3 regions of the Paenibacillus sp. R-74696 genome follow, and region 2 is predicted to be linked to each of the others. Evidence: riboswitches for the same ligand, from Rfam matches in the RefSeq annotation. Region 2 holds a riboswitch; each other region holds the start of a gene.
What was found. Region 2 has a riboswitch for cobalamin ahead of cobJ (precorrin-3B C(17)-methyltransferase). Riboswitches for the same ligand answer to the same signal wherever they lie in the genome.

Region 1 (7,134 bases), on a different contig from region 2:
CTCCTGCCCGCATAAATAGTAGCGGCGCAGCATGACGCTCACTGGCTCCTGCTGCTCTCGCAGCTCGCGAAGCAAGTCAGTAGAGGGGCGGGTGACGGCTCCTGAACGAAAAGCTTCACCTACGACATTAGCGGCAGCCGCTTTTCCAGGCTGCCAGACAGCACACGCTAGCGTTACGGCAAGCAAGGCGATACTGCCCAGCGTCCATAGCGGACGGCGGCGAAGCTTTCTTTTTAGCTGCTTCCATAAGCTCATTAGCATTATGATTGAACCCCTTTGTGCTCTTTTATTGCATAGGGTTCCACTGAGCTTCCAATATTATGCGCGTAAGAGAAACGTTGCGGGCAAGCTAGCTTCTATTCATTCTACCGACAACCTTCTACTCAGCGTTTTTCGCGTTTTCAGCAGATCCCACATTTACAGCCTCAGCAAGCGTCGCAAATAAAGCTTGGGTATACGGATGCTTTAGCGCCCCTTCCTCCCACTGGCTAAACGTTTCTACGATTTCTCCCTGATACATGACGGCAACTCGGTCGCACAGCTGACGGGCAAGCCCCAGATCATGCGTAATGAATAAGTAGGATAGCTCTTGCTCTCGCTGAATTTGCTCGAGCATCTCCACAATAGATGACTGTGATAATGGATCGAGACTGGCTAACGACTCGTCGAAAATAATCAAATCCGGCTGCACGGCCAGCGCTCTTGCGATGCATACACGCTGCTTCTGTCCGCCGCTTAGCTGATGCGGCAGCTTCTCCAAGAAGCTTTCATCCAAGCCGACGGCACGTATAAGCTGCACGCTGGCCTCCCGAATTTCCGGCGGACGCTTCGCGTCAAAATTGCGCAGCGGCTCCGCAAGCACTTCCTTCACAAGCATTCGGGGATGCAGCGAGGATGCAGAATCCTGAAGCACAAGCTGTACGCTTTTGTATACCTGCAGATCCTTCATATGAGGTCCATGAATAGACTGGCCGCCGAGCAAAATTTGCCCGGAGCTCAGCGTTTCAAGCTTCATAATGAGCTTGGCTAATGTGCTTTTCCCGCTGCCGCTTTCTCCAACAAGCCCAAGCGTTTCACCAAGGTGCAGCGCAAGATCTACCTGCTTCACAGCTTGAACGGACGCCTTGCCGTCCTGCGTCTTGAGCCCTCTTCGCCTTCTCAGCAACCGCAGCGGATATGCCTTGGACACCTGACGCAACTCCAACACGATCATAGGGCGCTTCCTCTCGCTTGGACTGAGGTTATCCCGCTGGGCTGCATCGTAATCACACGATCCGCGAATTTGCGGACGCTTTGCTCGTCATGCGAAATGAGCAGCACCGTCAGGCCAAAATCCGCCTGCAGCTGCTTTAGCAAAGCTAAAACCCGGTCGCGATTGAGGGCATCCAGCGCCGTCGTTGGCTCATCGGCAATAAACAGCGTCGGCTCCGTGCTCAGCATCATCGCAAGCAGCACCCTCTGGCGCATGCCTCCGCTTAGCTCAAAAGGGTATGCGTCCAATATCAGTTCCGGGTCCGCAAAGCCAATACGTTGCAGCAGCATATACAAATACGATTCCATTTCTTTGCGCGATCGCTTCGCCTGCAGCTTCAGCGTCTCGACCATCTGCTTGCGCACCGTGCGGATCGGATCAAGTCCGCTAAGCGAATGCTGAATGAGCAAGGCGATTTCCTCTCGGCGAAGCTGCTGCATGCGGCGCTCATCATAACGGGAAATATCATCGCCCCCGTAAAAAATTTGCCCGCCTGTCAGGCGCAGCCCGGTTTCCAGCAGCCCGACAAGCGCATGGGCCGTCATGCTTTTGCCACAGCCGCTTGGCCCTACAAGCGCAGCCATTTCACCAGCATGAAGCTCCAAGGAAACATTTTCGACGATAGGGCACCATTTTCCAGCCTGCTGCCGGGAAATTTCTATATTTTGAACGCAGAGCAGCGGTGCATCGTTAAGGTTGGCGCTGCTGATAATGTTCGTGCTGCTTTCCGCCATCTTACACCTCTTTCGGAACGTAAGCGTTCTGCTCTTTAAATCGGTCGCCAATTAATTGGCATGATAACACGAAGCTCACGATCGCAAGCCCCGGAAAAATCATGACATGCGGCGCCAGCTGGAAATAACGCGTAGCATCATGCAGCATGACGCCCCACTCAGGAGTCGGCGGCTGCACGCCTAGGCCGAGAAAAGATAGACCGGCGATGAGCAGCACGATTTTGCCAATGTCCAGCGTACTAAATACAGCAATTGGCGCTGCAATCTGCGGCAAAATATAACGTCGCATAATTCGCAAATGAGAATTACCGGACATGCGGGCTGTAATTAAGTAATCCTCTTTGCTTACCTTAAGCACAAGCCCGCGGATAAGCCGGACATAATTGGCCCACCTCACGATAACAATCGCAAGGATCATATTCGTAAACCCGGGTCCGAGAATGCCCACAATCGCAATCGTCAGCACAAAATCGGGAAAAGCGAGCGTGCCGTCCATCAGCCGCATGAAAAAATGATCGGTGCGTCCGCCAAAATAGCCGGTCAACAGCCCGATCGGCAAGCTAATGCATAAGCTCAATCCCAAAATAACAAAAGCAATCGAAACAGTCGTCCGAATGCCGTACAAAATACGAGATAAAATACAGCGCCCCAAATGATCGGTGCCAAAAGGGTATTCGCCGCTCGGCGACAGAAGCCGATTGGATAAATTGACCTGCAGCGGGTTATGAGGCGCGAGCCACGGGGCAAGCACGCCCAGCAGTATTATGACTGCAAATAGGCCGATGCCAAGCAGCAGGCTTGTATTCTTTTTCTGAAAAAGGGTCCGCATAAAAAAAGGGTACCTCCTAGCTTGCCCGCAGCCGCGGGTCCAAGCGCACATAAAAAACTTCAACCGCCAAATGGATCGCGACAAACAAGAAGGAGGTGAATACCACATAACCTTGAATGACCGGATAATCCCGCGCCGTTATCGCTTCAATAATATATTTGCCTACGCCGGGCCAGGAGAAGATCGTCTCAACGATCACATTCCCCCCCAGCATAAAAGCAAAGCTTGTCCCCAGCATCGATAAAATCGGCAAAAACGCATGCTTAAACACTTGGAAGATTAAAATCCTTCCCTTGGACAAGCCTCGCGCACGCGATGCCTTGACGAAGTTCTGGCTGTTCATCTCGAGCATATTCGTCCGCAAAACCCGGGCATATACCGCACCAAGTCCGAGCCCAAGCGTAACCGCCGGCATTAAGAGGTGAGCAAGGCCGCCGCGTCCCATGGAAGGCAGCCAGCCAAGACGGACCGAGAAAAAATAAATCAATAAAAAACCGAGCCAAAAGGAGGGGATCGAGGCGCCAAGCAGCGCCAGCAATCGGCCCATCCGGTCAAGCAGCCCTGTTGAAAAGATTGCGGTGGCGAGGCCGATGAGGCAGGTTGCCAGCAGCATGACAAATGCACCAGCAGAGGCCAGCTCCAGTGTGGCGGGCAGCCTTTTAAGCAGTTCGCCTGCAACTGGCTCTTTGGACATATAAGATGTCCCCCACTGCCATGTAAATACATCGCCGAGCCAGCGTATATATTGGCTCCACAAGGAATCCGTCAGTCCCATTTCCTCCCGCAGCGCGTCAATCGCCTCCTGTGAAGCCGGGATATTGTGCGTGGTCAGCAATATTCTCGCCGGATCGCCAGGAGACACCCTCATTAAAATGAAGGTCAGCGTCGCTACGCAAAAAATAACCAAAAGCATTTGCGCGATGCGTTCAAGCCAAAAACGAAGCATACTTAGGTACACCCTTTACTTAGGTGATATCGACTTCAGCTGTCACATAATAATATTCAATCGGATGCGGAATAAAGCCCGTTACCCCTTTTTTCACACCAAATACATTATCGGGGTGTACGATAAACGACTGCGGCAAATCTTCATTAATAATGTCCTGAGCTTCTATCGCAAGCGCATTGCGTGCTTCTGTAGCAGACGTTTCGTTCAGCTTGTTAATAACCGTCTCAAGCGGCTTCGATACATAATGGCTGACATTCGATTCGCTAGCTGATTGATAGAAAATGTTCAAGAAATATTGAGGATCGCCCGTGTGTGCCGTCAGCATGCTGTACATAGCAAGATCCCAATCGGACTTCGCAAGCTCAGCATCAATATTTTCAACCTTGCGAATTTTCACGGTAATGCCTTCATTAAGCAGTTGGTTCTGAATCACCTCTGCCATTACGGACAGCTCTGGGCGGTGCGGGAACGTAAGGAGCGTCGCCTCGAATGGCTTGCCTTCCTTCTCCCACATGCCTGCAGCATTTTTCTGCCAGCCGCCAGCGCTCAGCAATTGCTCCGTCGTTTCCCCTGCTGCTTGCTCCGCTACTTTGCCAAATGGCAAAATTTCCGGGAATGGGCTTTTCGCTTTCGTGCCATAGCCACGCATAACAGATTCAATAATCGCCTCGCGTGGAATGGCTTGATCTACAACCTCGCGGTTCGCCTTTTCTTTAAACAAAGCAGAATTCATATTAAATAATACCATATGTGTACGAACCGATGGTGCAGACAGCACTTCCAGCTTGCTGTCCTTCTCTACCAACTCAATGCTGTCAATCGGAATGTCCGTAGCAACATCTACTTCGCCAGCTTGCAGCGCCATCAGGCGGGTATTGCCATCGGTTACAAACTTCATTGTCACTTCCTTAAGCTTCGCCGGTTGTCCCCAATAACCATCATAACGCTCAACAACAAGCGATACGTCTTTCGTAAACTGCTTGATTTTGAAAGCTCCCGTCATGGCCGGGTAGCTGCCCGCTTCCTTCATGCTGTCGACATCAAGAATAATCGTGCTTGGATCAGCCAAGCTGGAAATGATAGCCGAGTTCGGCTGTGTTGTTATAAGTTTCAGCTCATCCGGTGCAACCACTTCTATATCTTTCACCAGCAGCAAATCCTTCGCCAAATGGCTATTTTCAATGGAACGAAGCAGCGAAGCTTTCACGCTTTCTGCATCCATCTTTTTGCCGTCGTGAAACGTTACGTTGTTCTCCAGCTTGAGCGTCCACGTGTTAGCATCCTCCTGCTTCCACTCCTTCGCAAGCCAAGCGGCCGGCTGCAGCTGCTCATTCAATTTAATAAGCGTTTCCCCTGCGCCAGAGCGCATAACGTCCCAGCTGTCATCGCCATGCGGATCAACGCCTGCCGGGTTCCAGGTGTACGCCATTGTCAGTGTTTTATTTGCGGCAGAAGCGTTGTTTTCCCCGGCAGCATTGGTGCCCTTCCCTGCGTTTGAGTCAGCATTCGTGCTGCATCCTGCAAGCACCAGCATCAGGCAAACGATCATCATTCCAAGTGACAAGCTAAATGGCTTCTTCGTGTTGTTCATTTTTCTTTTGTCTCCCCTTCTAGTAAGCGTAAACGGCCGAAAGCCGTCCTGTGGCGGCAAAGCTACCGTTTCGCGTAGAAATATAGAGAAAGGATAGAAAAATCATATCCTTTCCTACATTTTAAAAAAAGCATCCCCGACCCTTAAGAAAGCAGTCAGAAATGCTTTTATGATAAATAACTAAACCTTATCTGCCTCTGCTCGTCATGGAGCAGCAAATAATCGTTAGACATTTTGCAATAAATGGGCATAACCAACCACCTCCCTAAGCACCGTAGGTCAAACAGTGATGTTAAAACAGGCAGGTCTCCTGACTTGGGGCCTCCCTCTCTTCCCTTCCCGGCTAGGGCGAGCATCTGCAATTCGTTCTGCGACGAAAAGAAGCTCATCAGCCAGTGGTTTATTTGTGAGGGGAGCGCAGCTTGCTCATTGATTAGCTGCTGCCCTTTACAGTGGCGGGTCCGTGTCGGCCTTTAACCGAACTTCCCTTTTAAGCGAACTAAGGCCTATATGTCCTTGCCTTCGTACCGCACCTATTTTCATACAATTATGAAGTTTTGCAGGCTAATCAGCCTGTCTTGTCCGTAATCCACTCTTAATCTTAGGGAGGAAGTGCTGATCTGTCAACATTTTGATTTAGATAAGCTTTAGTTCCATCATAATGCACACGCCCCAGTGTCTTAAACAAGCTAAATGAAAGGTTTTTCAATATAAAACTTTCATATTTTTTCCAGTAATGATATATTGAAAATACTTCACGCATGATGAGCTTATTTATTAAGTTAGTCCAATAGATACTCTATCAAATAGAAAAGGAATGATCACATTGCCGGTGAAAATCCTTCCAGTCGAAGTAAAACAAATTATTGATTCCTATTGGTTTTACAGTGATTTTTATTCGATTATATCTCGCGTAGATTCGAAAAAAATGTGGTTTATGAATAATTATATTAATTTATTCGATATTCCCGATCCAAACCAATTATATACTTTTTTCTACAATGGTTATTATAGAGATAAAATGGTTGAGTTTTATGACTGCCCTTTTATTGATTTTCAGCGGATAGCGATAGACAGGCGAAGCTCGACTATTTTGAATAATGACCTGCTTGATTTTATTAAAGCATCGATTGACGGCGGCTATTATGTGATCGTTATGATCGACCGTTTTTATATAAAAGAATATGAAATTTCTGCGAAATCCCCACATGAAGTCATGATAAATGGGTATGATGATGCCAATAAAAAGCTGTATTTCTGCGACAATAATGCCAATGGAAAATACTCAACGAATATCACCTGTGATTACGAGGCTTTTAGCAAAGCGTTTCATTTATTAGAAATCGAAGCCCATGATTTTAAACAGCATCTTTATTTATTGAAGCCTCTCGAAAATAACGACTATGCTTTTTCTCTAAAATACGTGAAAAATACGATGAAAGCCTATCTCTTATCTAGGGCACATACGGATGAATATTACAACGAAGCTACAGGCACACCCGGGCTAACCTTCGGCATTAATGTATACGACAAGGCCTCCGATTATTTAAAATATTTGGCTCAAGAGGAGGTTGTATTTGATATTAGATCGTTTCACCTGCTTTACGACCATAAGAAATGTATGACTATGCGATTAGACTACATGATTAATAACAAGCATTTGATTGATGATAATCAAATTTTGAACAGATGGAGAAAGCTGGAGGCGGCTGTGCATGCTGTAAGAAATTCCATTTTAAAATATTGGCTTACTCGAAGCTCGGATGCTTTGTACAAGCA
Region 2 (7,134 bases):
AAGTCGACTGGCGCGCTTTTGGAATGCACCATCATGACGCCCTGCGCCACCTTCGAAAACTTGCCCATCATGCCGACAAGCGTTACTTTGCGAATTTGCTTGTTTCGGGCCATTTTCAGCGAAAAGCCGATAAAATCGCCCATCTCGATAAAAGCCTCCTCCGGCAAATCGGGATACAGCTCCATCCCAAACTTTTCCGTACGGCCACCTGTCGATAAAACAAGATGGTCGCAGCCGCTGACGGCTGCGACATTAATCGCTTGCGCGACGCTCGCTTTGTATGCTGCGGTAGAGAACGGCACAACGGTGCCTCTCGTTCCGAGTATAGAAATGCCGCCTAGAATACCAAGGCGACCATTTAACGTTTTGAGCGCGATTCGCTCGCCTTCCGGCACAGAAATGACGACGCTTACGCCTCGCCCCTCCAGCTCGAACGAGCGCAGCACCTCTTCGACCGCTTCGTGAATCATGCGGCGCGGCACCGGATTAATGGCAGCTTCGCCAACCGCCACGGGCAGACCGGGCTTCGTTACCCGGCCAACACCAATGCCGCCATCAAGTATAACGCCTTCGCCGTCATGCCATTTGACCTCCGAAAAAATGCTTGCGCCATGCGTAGCATCCGGATCGTCGCCGCCATCCTTAATCACTTCAGCTTTTGCGGCATCGCCAGTCAGCTCACAGCTTACAATGGTGAAAGTGACCCGCTCGCCAATCGGCAGCACAATTTCCGACTCGGTCTGCTGCTCACGCAAAATCAGCGCTGTCAGCGCCGCTTTCGTCGCAGCAGTTGCACAAGAGCCTGTCGTATAGCCATGGCGAAGCGGCTTATCCTCTTTCTTGTCCACGCTTTTTACACTTGGCGCTCTGCCAGCAGGGAAATCGCGTTAACCGCAGCCACGGCAACCGGGCTCCCGCCCTTTCGTCCGAGATTCGTAATAAACGGAATGTCCAGCTTGGCAAGCTCCTCCTTCGATTCTGCTGCCGATACGAAGCCGACGGGCACGCCAACGATAAGGCCTGGTTTGGCTTCGCCATTTTTCACCAGTCTAATTAACTCCAGCAGCGCTGTAGGCGCGTTTCCGATCGCATAAATACCGCCGTCCGCTTCACGAATCGCTTTGCGAATGGAAATAATCGCCCGCGTCGTATTGAGGCGCTTCGCCTCCTCCATCACATCTGCATCCGATATGTATACACGCACGTCGCCGCCAAACTTCTCAATGCGCGGCTTGCTGATTCCTACCTGAACCATTTGCACATCGGCAACTACAGGCTTGCCTGCGAGGATTGCCTTAATGCCTGCCTGTACCGCATCCTTATGGAACATCATGCTGCGTCCCAGCTCAAAATCGGCGGAAGCATGAATAACGCGCTGTACAACAGAATATTGCTCATCTGTGAACGGGTGCTCCCCTAGCTCCTCGGTAATCATTTCAAAGCTGCGTGCTTCAATTTCCTGCGGTTGTACAGTAAGCGGTTTAAAATCGGTCAAAAAATCCATGTTTTTCGCTCAGCTCCTTCAATTATGATGCAACGTGTATTTAACTCAACATTTCCTTTAATGTATCACTTATTTCGTCAAAGCGCGAAAAAACATGCCCATAGGCAAGCTTAGGACGCCCAATAATAATCGTCTCAACACCCATTTCAAGCGCCGCTTCCAGCTTCTCATCCACAGAGCCAACCTTGCCGCTCTCCTTCGTAATCATCAGCGTCACGCCGAATTGCTCATAAAGGGCGCGATTGAGCGCTTTGGAAAATGGACCCTGCATGGCAACGATATGCTTTTGCGGCAGTCCCAGCGCATCGCATTTCTCCATATTGTCGAGACGCGGCAGCATGCGGGCGATCAGCGTCACGTTAGGCAAGCCTAGCAGGCGCTCGGTAAAAACCTGCAGCGTTTTGCTGCCGGTCGTCAGCATCACGACGCCGCCTTTGGCAGCCGCCATTTCGGCTGCTTCGGCGTAATCATCCGCATACTGGATTAGCGGCTGTCCGTCAAAGGTCAGGCTCTCGCGCTCATAGCGAATATAAGGCACCGATGCTTGCTCAGCCGCAGCCATCGCATTGCGATGCGCCTCCTCAGCAAAGGGATGGCTGGCATCAACGACAGCCTTTACCTGATTTTCCTTCAGGTAAGCTGCCATTTCGTCTGCGGTTAGCCGTCCCACTCGCACGTCAAGTCCGGCCTCCTTCAAGCTGCCTGCCGCACTGTCGGTCACGACCGAAGTCAGCACGCTATAGCCCTGTGCCTTAATTTGTACGGCGAGCTCCCTCGCATCGCTCGTTCCACATAGCATAAAAATCATGGCCTAACCCTCCCCGACAAGCGTTGCTGCCTTGGACGGATCATTTTTCTGCGGGGCATCTTCCTTGGCATTAGCAGCAGGCTCGCCAATTTCAAGGTGCTCGTGGTCGTGGTGATCATGGTCGTGATCATGGTTATGCTCATGCGTATGGCCCTCATGATGATGCTCGTGATCATGCGCATGGTGTTCATGATTATGGTCATGATGATCATGATTATCATGACCGTGATCGTGATCATGATGCTCATGGTGGTGATGATGGTCATGATCTTTCATCGCCTGCAGGCGGAACTGGCACATATCGCAGTTCATCTTCACTTCGTCCTGCAGCGCTTCTGCGGCGCGATCTTTCAATATCTCTTTAAGCAGCGGGTGGAAGCCAAAATATTCCGCAAGCACAAATTCCGTATCCGGATAAGCAGCCGTATATTGCTCCATCGCTGCTTCCATCCGTTTAATTAAAACGCCGGTAAACAGGAAGTACGGCAATATAATAACTTTACGCGCGCCCAGCTTGAGGCAGCGCTCTACACCTTCATCCATCAGAGGCGCCGTTACGCCAATAAAGGCAGTTTCGACCCATTTGACTTTAAGGCGCTCCCAGAACAAACGGGAAATTTTAAATAGCTCGCTGTTCGCATCGGCATCGCTGCTGCCCCGACCGACGATCAAAATAGCCGTATCAGCAAGCTCGCTTTCCTCTGCCGCAGCGGCTTCGCCAAGGCGGGAGGTCAGAATTTCCAGCACTTGATCGTGAACGCCAATCGGCCGACCATAAATAATATTTATAGCTGGGTAACGCAGCTTTGCCTCATCAATTGCCGCAGGCATATGAAGCTTTGCATGCCCTGCCGAAAATAACGTAATCGGAATAACGGCGATCCGAGTCGCCCCTTTTGATACACAAATATCAAAGCCCTGCTTCATCGTCGGCGTGACAAACTCCAGAAAGCACAGCTCTACCAAATCTGCTTTCAGTGTTGACGCTACAGAGGCGACAAACTCGCGCACCTCTTCATTTCCTCTCTCATCCCGGCTTCCGTGCCCTACAAATAAAACCGCATCCATCTTCCTTCATCTCCCTTGCTGTCGCTAGTCTCCGCACAATGCGTCTTCGATATGAAAAACAGGCAGCTCTTGATAGCGATAGCCTTCTATTTGACCCATCCGTTTGAAAAATTTATGAAAGCGCTCATTCGGATGGCCTTCCGATTTATACAGCGCAATAATGCGTTCAATCAGTGGCACGATTTCATCGGCTGCAATGCCTTCGGCAACCGGCTGCGCCGCATGCGCATTGCGGCCGACGGTTTTGCCGCCGAGGAACAAATCAAATTTGCCACGGCGATACACGATGCCGATATCCTCGTTAACTGCGCCATAACAAGCCATGCCGCAGCCATTGAACCCGACACGCAGCTCCTTCGGCATGGCCATGCCGCCGATCTTCTCTTGCAGTTCATCGGCATAAGGCACCGATTCCGCCTTCTCCAGATTGCAAAAATCGCAAGCCTTCAGTTGCAAAACATCACCGATCGGCGCCAGACTGAGGCCATCTGCACGCAGCTTTGCCGTAACGCTGTCAGGATCAGACGTCGGGATCCGCACAAGCAGATGATGATGCGGTGTATATTCAATCGAGCCCTTCTCGCCAACCGCCTGCGCCAGTGCCACCAGCTGCTGGGGAGTAAAGTTCTTCGTCGCTACACCCGGGCTTACGGCGAACTCCAAAACCGATTGCTGCGTAAATACAGGCAATGGGCTCGCAGCTTCCGCATATGCCGCACTAGGCTCTATACCCTTGCTGCGATCATTAAGCAGTACTGCTTCCATTGCCAAATGAAGTGGCGAGACAGCTGGCATCGCGGCTGACTCCACCTTCGATGAAGCAGCTTTATCAACCGGAGCTGGAGCAGGCTTCACGGGTGCGACTGGAGGTGCTATGGCTACGGCTACGCCGCCGCCTTGCCCATTTTCATTTCTCGGCTGGTCTGGCACCGCCATTTGCGGCTCTTCCCGCTCCACCAAAGGGTCCGTCGCATCATATTCATCCTCAGGATAGTCTCCATCACCTGAGAGCTCCGGCATTCCTGCCGTATGAAGTGCCCACGGCTCATTCTTCTCTTGCAGACGCTGGTGAGGCTTCAAAGGCTGCGCGCCTTCACCCAGCGTATATTTGCGCTGATAGCCACGCGGCGTAATCATCAGCCCATCATAATTAACGGTTGTGGAGTTGCCAATAACGACCGTTGTCAGCATGCCGATATCATGATCAAGCATACGGGCAAGCGTCGTCACGACAATATCCTCACGGTCGCGATACGCGCTTTTCACAATACCAACCGGCGTATCTGGCGAACGGTATTTGAGCAAAATACGCTGCGTCTCCACGATTTGCCGTGTTCTTCTGCCGCTGCGCGGGTTATAAAGCGCAATGACGAAATCCGCTTGTCCAGCCGCTTCTACTCTGCGCGCTATCAGCTCCCAAGGGGTCAAATGATCGCTTAGGCTGATCGTGCAAGCATCGTGCATAATCGGTGCGCCGAGCAGGGACGCTGTCGAGTTAATGGCGGAAATGCCGGGAATGACTTCAACCTCTACCCCGCCATTACGCTTCCAGCCCTTCTCAATCAGCACCTCATACACGAGTCCTGCCATACCGTACACGCCCGCATCGCCGCTTGATATAACGGCAACCTTCTTGCCGTTCTCCGCCTGGCGCACCGCTTCCTGCGCCCGGCTGACCTCCTCCGTCATCCCTGTCCGCACAATCGCCTGATCGCTGATTAGCTCCCGAATCAAGTCCACATACGTGTTATAGCCGATGACTATATCGCTCTCCTGAATCGCTTCACGGGCGCGTTTCGTAATATGCTCGAAGCTCCCTGGGCCGAATCCGATAATTAACAGCTTGCCGACGCCTGCTTCACTCATTGATGCCCAACTCCTTCTATGTAGCAATTTACAATTTCTATCCAACAAAAAAAGCACCTCTAACGCTATGTGTTAGAAATGCTTGAAAAGACCAATGTCCTTGTTAAACGCAGACAGCGAAGGGCCATCCAATCTCTAACACCTTCCTAATATCCACGTAGGTTTACAGTGTCGTTGAAATAAGCAGGTCTCCTGGCTTTGAAGCGTCAGTCGCTTCATACAGTGGCGGGTCCGCGCCGGTCTCTCACCGACTTCCCTATTAAGTCAACTTGGGCGCCTTGCACGCCTGCTGACACTTATTCCCTTCCTATTAAATTGTAATCTTAATGATAACATTAGATTGTATGATCGACAAGTGCGTTTATGCCATCAGCCTAGACGCAAATAGAGCCAGCGCAAGCACGGACTGCATGTCCAGGCTGGCGCCAGCTCTATTTTTCAAAATATAAGAATTTATAAGTTTTGCACTTATAAATGGGCTTATATTGCATCCTCGAAACGGCAGCTTTGCCGTCAGAGGACGGCTTCAGCCATATACGCGTAAAGGTTTATTTCTTCTCCAGTGTTTCCCAAGCCGCTTTCACGAGGGAATCAAACAGCTCATCATCCTCTTCCAACTCATCCTCGACCGCTAAAAGATCTTCTTCCTTGCCCGATTCATTCAGAAAAAATAAACCGTAGCCCCACTCAGTCGCCTTGCGGCTGTGAAGGGCAATTTCGTATTGGTTCGTCTGGCCCTCTACTTCAAAATGAACCTTGCCCACGAAACCAGATTCCTTAGAGTTCGTCATGCTAGCATGCAAAATATTTACTTTCATCTTTCATTCTTCCTCTCTTTACCGTTACGACACCAGCTGCTGAAGTTGATTTACTTGATTTAACAGCTCGTTGATTTTGTTAATCGTATTTGGAATTTCCGTTGCGTCAACCAATGCTTTGCCGTCTTCGATCTGCTTCAGCACCTCATCAATGCTTTCCTGCAGCTTCAAATTATAATCGACCACGGTCTGATGGACATCCTTGGCAAAATCCGGCGCTTGCAGCTCGCCAAACTGCTTAATCGAGTCCTGCACAGCTACCAGCTGCTCCTTATAATCGGCGCGTGCACTCGCATCGTTTACGGCTTGCTCCGCAAGCTGCGTCGCCTGCTCGCTGAAGCTTGTCAGTGTCTGCATGTACGAAGCCGCCCCCGTCACATAGTCGGCCGAGCTCGATACGGAATTGACCGCCTGCTTGGCATCCTCGAATAACGAGCATCCTCCTAATAATAACATTCCAATGATTAAAAGTATGCTTTTTCCTGAACGAATGGTCATGTTTAATCTCTTCCTTTCCGCCTGTATGGCACAGAGCACTATTTATACGGCATAAGCGTCCAAACGGTTGCATTTCGTCTTATTAATAAGCTTGTCCATCATTTATGTGGGCTATAAGATCAAATGAGACAAAAACAGCCCGATGATTTCGTGGATTTCATTTAGACCATTTTCTTGTCAACCGATATTTCACACTTATCTGCCAGTTACTTGTACGACAAAAAGGAGCTGCCACGAGGCAAGCTCCTTCACTATCGTTTTACAGATGATTCTATGAATGAGTATTTCGATTCATTTTGAATTGATTTCTTTGCTTGATTTAATCGATAAAATTTACATATTGCAGGAACCTTTTCAGTATAACCGCTGCCTGCGCCCTCGTTACATTCTCCCTCGGGGCAAAGCGTCCGTCTTCCATTCCTTTTATAATGCCGTCTTCCGATGCTCGGACTACCGCAGCTTGCGCCCATGAAGAAATGGAGTCTCGATCCGTGAAAGCATCCAGATGGCCTCCCTTTTGCCCACCGCTACTGGTTCCATGGCTGGTGAAGGTTAAGGCGCCAGCAATCACA
Region 3 (7,134 bases), on a different contig from region 2:
GGCAGGTACTTTCGCGTAGCCAACCGTCCACAGCATAAGCCATCCAAAAATGGCTAGCTGCACGAGCGGATGAGCGAGATAGGCAAGCAGCAGCAGCAGGGCTGCAAGCCCGCATTTCCAAAAGGCGGATAAATCCCGCAGCCGATTGGAATAAGAAATCGTATCGATCCATTTCATCATTGCTGCTTTGTTTTCTCCGACTTCCCTTTAAATAGGCCAATCACATAGCCGATAATGCCAGCGCCTATCGCAGCTTGCAGCGCGAACAGCATGCTTTCTGTTTCTCCCGGCACCTCTGTCAGCGGAGACGCCCAAGGCTCATAATGGGGCGCAATCGTCTGGATCATTTCCTCCGCTGCCCCATCCGCGCCGCCGAACTCGGCGTTAATGAATATTAATGGCGCAACGGCAAGTAAAACAACAATGGCTAAAATCCAAATATTTTTGGCACTGCGGCTCATTATACGCGCTCCCCTTTCATTCTCCGCTTCAAAATAGACAGCTCGTCCGTGTTAAAAGATTGCAGCCAGTTCCAGATCAATACCGTCAGCAAGCCTTCACTAACAGCGAGCGGAATTTGGGTAATCGCAAAAATGCCGCCAAACTTCATAAACGACGCGATAATGCCGCCTTCGACAGCCGGAAAAGCAACGGCGAGCTGAATGGAAGTGACGATATAAGTAGCCAGATCAGCAACAGCAGCAGCTGAAAAAATCGCCAGGCCTTGCTTGCTGCCTGAACGCATCAGCAGCCGATAGACCGCATAGCCCGCAGCGGGACCGGCAACCGCCATTGAAAAAGCATTCGCCCCAAGCGTCGTCAGCCCGCCATGCGCCAGCAGCACCGCCTGAAACAGCAGTACCATTGAACCCAATACGCTCATGGGCAGCGGTCCGAACATAACCGTTCCAAGCCCCGTTCCCGTTGGATGCGAGCTGCTTCCTGTAACGGAAGGAATTTTCAGCGCGGACAGCACGAAGGTGAAGGCAGCAGCCAAGCCCAGCAGCAGCTTAAGCTCTGGCGCTTCCTTGGTAATTTTCCGAATAGCACGTACACCTAAGATGAAAAAAGGAATAAAGGCCACCCACCAAAAAATCGCCCAGCCTACAGGCAAAAATCCTTCCATAATGTGCATCGCATAGGCGGCTTGCGGCTCATTCACCAGTAAAAAAAGCGTGAAGCCGATAACCAGCAAAGCGGTGCTTGCTGCTGTCTTTCTTTTTAACTTGACCATTCGTTTCAAAACCCTCCCGATTGTTCTATAGTGCCTGCAAGGTGAAACGGCCGAAAGCCGTCCTCTGGCGGCGCGGCGCGTTTCATTCCGAGAAATATAGAGAAAGGATGGAACCATCCTTTCTCTATATTTTGAAAAATAAAAAAGACCGCCTCCCCTTCGCTGGGAAAACGGTCATGTGTACGCAGAAATAGACGGTTGCGCCAGCAAATAGACTGGTAGCAATCGCTTTCGTTCGTACACCTATCCTTTCCGCGAAGGCACTGTGGTGCTGGAACGAGGTAGGTCTCCTGGCTAGCAGATCATCATTTTCCTTCGTCTTCCCCGGCTGCCCTAAAGCATAGGCCAAGTGACTCCTGCTGGTGAAGGAAAACTCCCTGATTACAGTGGCGGGACCGCTCGGGATTTGCACCCGATTCCCTGTTACCCTTTGACGTGCGCAAAGGCACCTCGTTCCATGTCAATCCTCTTTATTATTCATTGGTCATTTTGTAGTTTGATCTTATCACAAAAGATTCAGGCTGTCCCCTATAAATGTAAATAGCCGAGCTTCCTGTTAGAAAAAGGACAAAATGACGCCTACGACAAAACCGCATAATGCGCCGTTGACGCGAATCCACTGCAAATCGTTGCCGACCTTTTCCTCCATCATCGAGACGAGCGCCTTGTCATCCATCCGCTCAAGATTATCTCGAACAAGCGCACCGATGCGATAGTGATTGTTCTCAATAAGTCGAACGAGATATCCGCGAATGCCGTTTTCCCAATTGGCTAGCATCTCTTGTTTGCCGTTCAAATAATCCGTTGCAAAACGGTATCCCTGCACAATCGCGCGCCCACCGCTGCGATGCTGCTCCTCCAGCTTGTCCAGCACAAGCTGCCGCAGCTCCTCCAGACGCAAATGGATGAAACGCTCCGTTTCAACGCTGTCCACACCCTGTTCAATAAGCTGCTTCAGCTTGAGCATTAGCTCTTCGTTATCAGCAAGCTTCTCCGCCTGGGCTCTTACCTCAAGCAGCAGCTTCTGCCGATGCGGGCTTCCAGGATAAGAAAGCTCCTGCATCGTAGAGAGCAGCATGTTCTGAATCAAACCACCGAGCTTCTCCTCGTTCATAAAGCCGACGAAAGCTTGCAGCGCAAAACCCATGAAGCCGCCGACCTTAAGCTCCTCCAGCTTCTTAAAGGCAAGCTTGCCGAGCATTTCCTCGGTTTCACGCTTGCGAATCCAGTGGCCCACATGCTCAAGACCATAATCCAGCGCCCGTTCATCCCAGCGCTCATGGACGAAACGATCCGCCAGCTTGCGAACGATTGGCGTAAAATCCTGCTTTTTCACATAATCCGCCAAAAAGCCATGCAGCACGCTGCTAATGCGCTCCAAAGGCAATCGCTCTACAGCCGACTGGGCAAAATCGACTGCCGACATTCTGAACCTTCGCTTGCCAATCAGCTTGGTCGCTGCCGATGCAGCACCTGCGAACAGTTGAAAGCCCGACAGCTTGCGGGTAATGCTGTCTTTATTCAGCAGCTCATTTTCCATGGCGCTGATGAGCGAGCCCTCGATTTTCCTCCGGTTTTTGAGCAGCAAGGACGTATGCGGAATGGGAATGCCCATCGGATGGCGGAACAGGGCTGTCACCGCAAACCAGTCGGCAATCCCGCCGACCAGACCTGCTTCAAAGCCGCTTTCCAGCAAATGCGTCCATGCATTGTCTGGCAGCCACCATCTCGTCGTAATAAAGCCTGCCCCCATAACGGCAAGCGAAATCCCTGCTATATATCTTGATTTCATCGTTGTCCTCCCTAATCGCGGCACCCCAGCGCCTCCTGTTGCATATTGGCCTATTATACCAGATAATGAGGTGGCGAGCGCAAACGGCTGTGCCTGTCTTCGGCAGCACAAGCTCGTTTCGCGTAGAAATATAAACACTATTAATAAGAGTAAACCTTATTGATTTTATATTTCAAGCGCAAACGGCGTTGTCGGTTAATGAAGACAACTGCTCGTTTTTTTCAACTACACCATTGTTTCGTTACATATAAAGGAGATTACCTGTGTGCTCAGACTAAGAACCATTTTTCTAAAAATGACTCCGCCGCAAATTCTTACGCTCGGCTTTCTCGCGATTATTGCGGCCGGTACTCTATTGCTTTCCCTGCCTCATGCTTCGGCAAACCATCACGCAACGCCGCTCATTGACGCATTGTTCACAGCCACCTCCGCTGTTTGCGTAACGGGGCTTGTCGTCGTCGATACCGGCATCCACTATTCGACCTTTGGCGAGCTCGTTATTCTCGTGCTTATGCAAATTGGCGGGCTTGGCTTTATGACGATGTCTACGCTGTTCGCCCTTGCCCTGCGCAAACGAATATCGCTGCGCGAGCGGCTGCTGCTGCAGGAATCAATGAATCAATCCTCGCTGGAAGGGATCGTCCGCTTCATTCGGCGCGTGCTCATTTATGCTTTTGCGATCGAAGGGGTAGGTGCTCTCGTTCTCGCACTGCGCTGGTCAACGGAAATGCCCTTCGGCAAGGCGCTGTACTTCGGCATTTTTCATAGCGTGTCGATGTTCACCAACGCTGGATTTGATATTATGGGACCGATGAACGGTCCGTTCAGCAGCTTTGTCAATCATGTCAACGATCCAATCATTAATGTGATCGTCATTGCGCTCATTTTTCTCGGCGGTATCGGCTTTATCGTTCTGGCGGAAATGTGGGATTACCCCAAAACGCGCAAGCTATCCTTTCACTCCAAGGTTGTGCTGTATGCGACAGGCATTTTGTTTATTGCAGGTGCTGCCGTTATTTTTATTTTTGAGTTTACAAATACCAAAACACTTGAGCCGCTTAGCATAAGCGGCAAGCTGTACAGCTCATTGTTCCAAAGTATATCACCGCGTTCGGGCGGCGCCAATACGCTTGATATTCCGTCGCTGCGCCATGCAACGCAGTTTCTCATTATTTTGCTCATGTTCATCGGTGCGTCACCAGGCTCTGCGGGCGGCGGCATTAAGGTGACGACGTTTGCGATTCTTATAGGAGCGGTGTTTGCGATGATTCGTGGCCGCGAGGATGTCGTTTTTTTCCGCAGAAGACTGGCGAAGGACCGCGTGTACAAGGCGCTGACGATTACGATTGCTTCGCTGGCGGCGATTATTTTATTTACAATGATTTTATCTACGACCGAGGATGTCGATTTCCTCGTTCTGCTGTTTGAAGTGACATCGGCTTTCGGTACGACCGGACTGTCGCTTGGCTTGACGCCGCATTTGACCGTTATTGGAAAAGTTCTGATTATTATTATGATGTTCGCTGGACGGCTCGGGCCGCTGACGCTGGCGTTTACACTCGTTCCAACTCAGGAGAAGAAGGAGCTGTATCGCTATCCGGAAGGTAAAATTATGATCGGCTAACAACCAGCGAGGCAAAATTATTTTATAAGGAAAGGGCAAGTGATGAGAAAACGGCTCGCTTCGAAAAAAATCAGAACGCTTGTGTTATGCTTTGCAGCAGCTACAGTTGGGATATTCTGCTGGTTCTCGAGCGAAATATGGATTTTCAGCATGAAGGATGAGGCCAGGCCCGTTGATGCCATCCTTGTGCTCGGCACGGCGGTCTGGGGCGATCAGCCATCGCCCGTGCTGCGGGAGCGTCTGAACCATGCTATAAAGCTGTATGAGTTGGGCTATGCCGAGTATATTATTTTCACCGGGGGATGCGGGTCTGTGGATGAGCTTGCAGAGTCAGAAGTATCACGGAGCTATGCAATTGAAAAAGGCGTGCAGCCTGAGTATATTCTAATTGAAGACCAATCGCAGATTACAGAGGAAAATTTCAAATATGCGTTAGCTGCTGCAGAGCCGTATGCGCTAGAATCCTTTATAATCGTCAGTGATCCGCTGCATATGAAGCGTGCGCTCATGATGGCAGGAGAGCTGGAAATGACCGCCTACTCCTCCCCAACAACGACTTCCGCATACAGCAGCCTACGAACCCAGCTTCCCTTTTTCTTCCGTGAGCTGTTTTATTATACAGGCTACCGCATTATATATGCTCTGAGCTAGCTGAATGCTTTCAGCCCTCAGGGTATTTTTTTGCGCCAAAAAAACTAGTATTATACATTTTTGGCATTCGAAATCCGATAAAAAGGATAGGACTATTTTACTAAGATGCTGCAAGGGAGATTGCTGAAATGCCTGATAAGTTGAAGAACATGTTTAAGCTGCTGCAGGAGCTATGGTTTGTGCCTTTCGTCGTCTATACCGCCGGGTTTCTGTATGTGCAAGGATCATTTAATCCTTATTTTGGAGATCAGTTTATATTCAATGATATTTTAACATTTTATCCTGTTTCTCAAAGCTTGTATTGGATTAACGGTATCTATTTCTCCTTCTTTTTAGCACTACCTGTTGTGACGATAGCAGTACTTGAGTCGCAAAAGGATAGAAGAAAGCCGCGTAAGGCGAAGAACCGCTCAAATATGAAAATAAGGCGCTTTCTATTTTTCGTATTCCGAAATCGCAGACATCCCTTATTTTTTCCAATGCATGGTCTCATCTTTTTGGTCTTAATCTTTTCAATGCTTTCATTTCAAGTTTTTACGTTGGATAAAGATTTAAATCTGCCGTTAGGTTTGCAAAATATACTTTTCTATAACGTTTTTTTCTTTATCCTATTTATTTCGTATCAAATTAAAACCAAAGAATCAACGGCTAAAATAAGCATTATTTTCATTGCAGCTCTCACTTTGGTTTTTTCGATATACCTTAGTGGCATTCATGCGCAATTTATTAACTTTACGAAATACGAAGCTCAAGAACGCAAAATTGAAATGTCCAGAGTCTCATTGGATAACGAAACGCTGACACTCATTAAAATGGATATTTCAGCTGATTATTATATCGGATTCCATCTAAGTACTAATCGAACCATTTTTATAGCGAAAGATAATATTAATAAAATTGAAAATTTTCACGCCTCATACGCAGGAAAAAAACAGCTCGCTGATCCTTCTGCTTTGAACGATGAAGAAGATGCCATTATTAAAACGTTGCAAAGCTATTATGATTTTAAAATCCACTCAGCGGAACACACAAAAGCCTGTACACAATCGTGCGCGTCATTTGACGCATTCAAGAAGCTGCAATCAAGTGCCTACTTTGGCAAAACCTCGGACTCCGTTCGGTTAAAGTATTTGCAAAACAACCCTTATCGCGATAAGAGTGAGGAAGACTATTTTGGTGTGGACATCTCTTTGCCGGAGCAGCTTGAAGGCGAAGCGACCTTAAGAGCCGTCTATGTCAAAGAATATTGGAAGGACGACATTTTCTATCTAAAATATACGCTGCAAAATATCGCTGATTTGGATAAAAACCCGTGGATCATCATTAAAGATGAGGAAGTATTTTTTGACTTTCAATAATGGAACTCAAAAGGACCGAATATAGCATGGACGCGCACTGATGATGGCTGTAGCAACAAAAGAATATCAAATAGGGATTTGGCGGACACAGCAGCAGCTATTTGTTGCAAATTGAGGGAACTGAGCAGGTTCGCGGACTCAGAAGCCGCTAATCGCCCACTTTATGAACATTTATAGCGAGAACAACCGACTTAACGGATTTCCTGTCCGTTCACCCTCCAAAACCGCCTAAAATGGGCAAATAGCTGCTGCTGGGTCCGCCTAGATCAAGCGTAAACGGCTGTCGCCGTCCTCTAGAGGCGAAGCTACCATTTTCCGGTGAAAGATAAGCCTATTAAACGGGTGATACTTATTATTTATTATTTCTTATTTCTTATTTCTTATATTTCAAAAAGGCTGCCGTTAGTCATTCATCATGCTCATGACTAGCGACTGCCTTTTTCATCATTAAGGTTTGCTGATTTCTAAACCTGTT

Region 1: another riboswitch for cobalamin. It lies ahead of ACSR9A_RS28860 (ABC transporter substrate-binding protein); the one in region 2 lies ahead of cobJ (precorrin-3B C(17)-methyltransferase).
Region 3: another riboswitch for cobalamin. It lies ahead of ACSR9A_RS25175 (energy-coupling factor ABC transporter permease); the one in region 2 lies ahead of cobJ (precorrin-3B C(17)-methyltransferase).

The regions. Positions count from the first base shown of each region.
Region 1 covers NZ_JBPULM010000050.1:77,017-84,150, forward strand. Annotated here, with positions in the region: gene ACSR9A_RS28835 (BofC C-terminal domain-containing protein) at 1-261, opposite strand, end outside; gene ACSR9A_RS28840 (ABC transporter ATP-binding protein) at 380-1,213, opposite strand; gene ACSR9A_RS28845 (ATP-binding cassette domain-containing protein) at 1,210-1,986, opposite strand; gene nikC (nickel transporter permease) at 1,988-2,815, opposite strand; gene nikB (nickel ABC transporter permease) at 2,832-3,761, opposite strand; gene ACSR9A_RS28860 (ABC transporter substrate-binding protein) at 3,781-5,355, opposite strand; cobalamin riboswitch at 5,639-5,907, opposite strand; gene ACSR9A_RS28865 (hypothetical protein) at 6,182-7,134, shown strand, end outside.
Region 2 covers NZ_JBPULM010000045.1:68,984-76,117, forward strand. Annotated here, with positions in the region: gene ACSR9A_RS20500 (cobalt-precorrin-5B (C(1))-methyltransferase) at 1-848, opposite strand, end outside; gene ACSR9A_RS20505 (precorrin-8X methylmutase) at 854-1,504, opposite strand; gene cobK (precorrin-6A reductase) at 1,545-2,312, opposite strand; gene ACSR9A_RS20515 (sirohydrochlorin chelatase) at 2,316-3,380, opposite strand; gene cobJ (precorrin-3B C(17)-methyltransferase) at 3,405-5,246, opposite strand; cobalamin riboswitch at 5,412-5,561, opposite strand; gene ACSR9A_RS20525 (hypothetical protein) at 5,795-6,064, opposite strand; gene ACSR9A_RS20530 (DUF6376 family protein) at 6,089-6,562, opposite strand; gene ACSR9A_RS20535 (leucine-rich repeat protein) at 6,882-7,134, opposite strand, start outside.
Region 3 covers NZ_JBPULM010000046.1:136,882-144,015, forward strand. Annotated here, with positions in the region: gene cbiQ (cobalt ECF transporter T component CbiQ) at 1-180, opposite strand, end outside; gene ACSR9A_RS25170 (energy-coupling factor ABC transporter substrate-binding protein) at 177-461, opposite strand; gene ACSR9A_RS25175 (energy-coupling factor ABC transporter permease) at 461-1,234, opposite strand; cobalamin riboswitch at 1,498-1,702, opposite strand; gene ACSR9A_RS25180 (DUF445 domain-containing protein) at 1,791-3,026, opposite strand; gene ACSR9A_RS25185 (TrkH family potassium uptake protein) at 3,322-4,650, shown strand; gene ACSR9A_RS25190 (YdcF family protein) at 4,693-5,301, shown strand; gene ACSR9A_RS25195 (hypothetical protein) at 5,430-6,659, shown strand.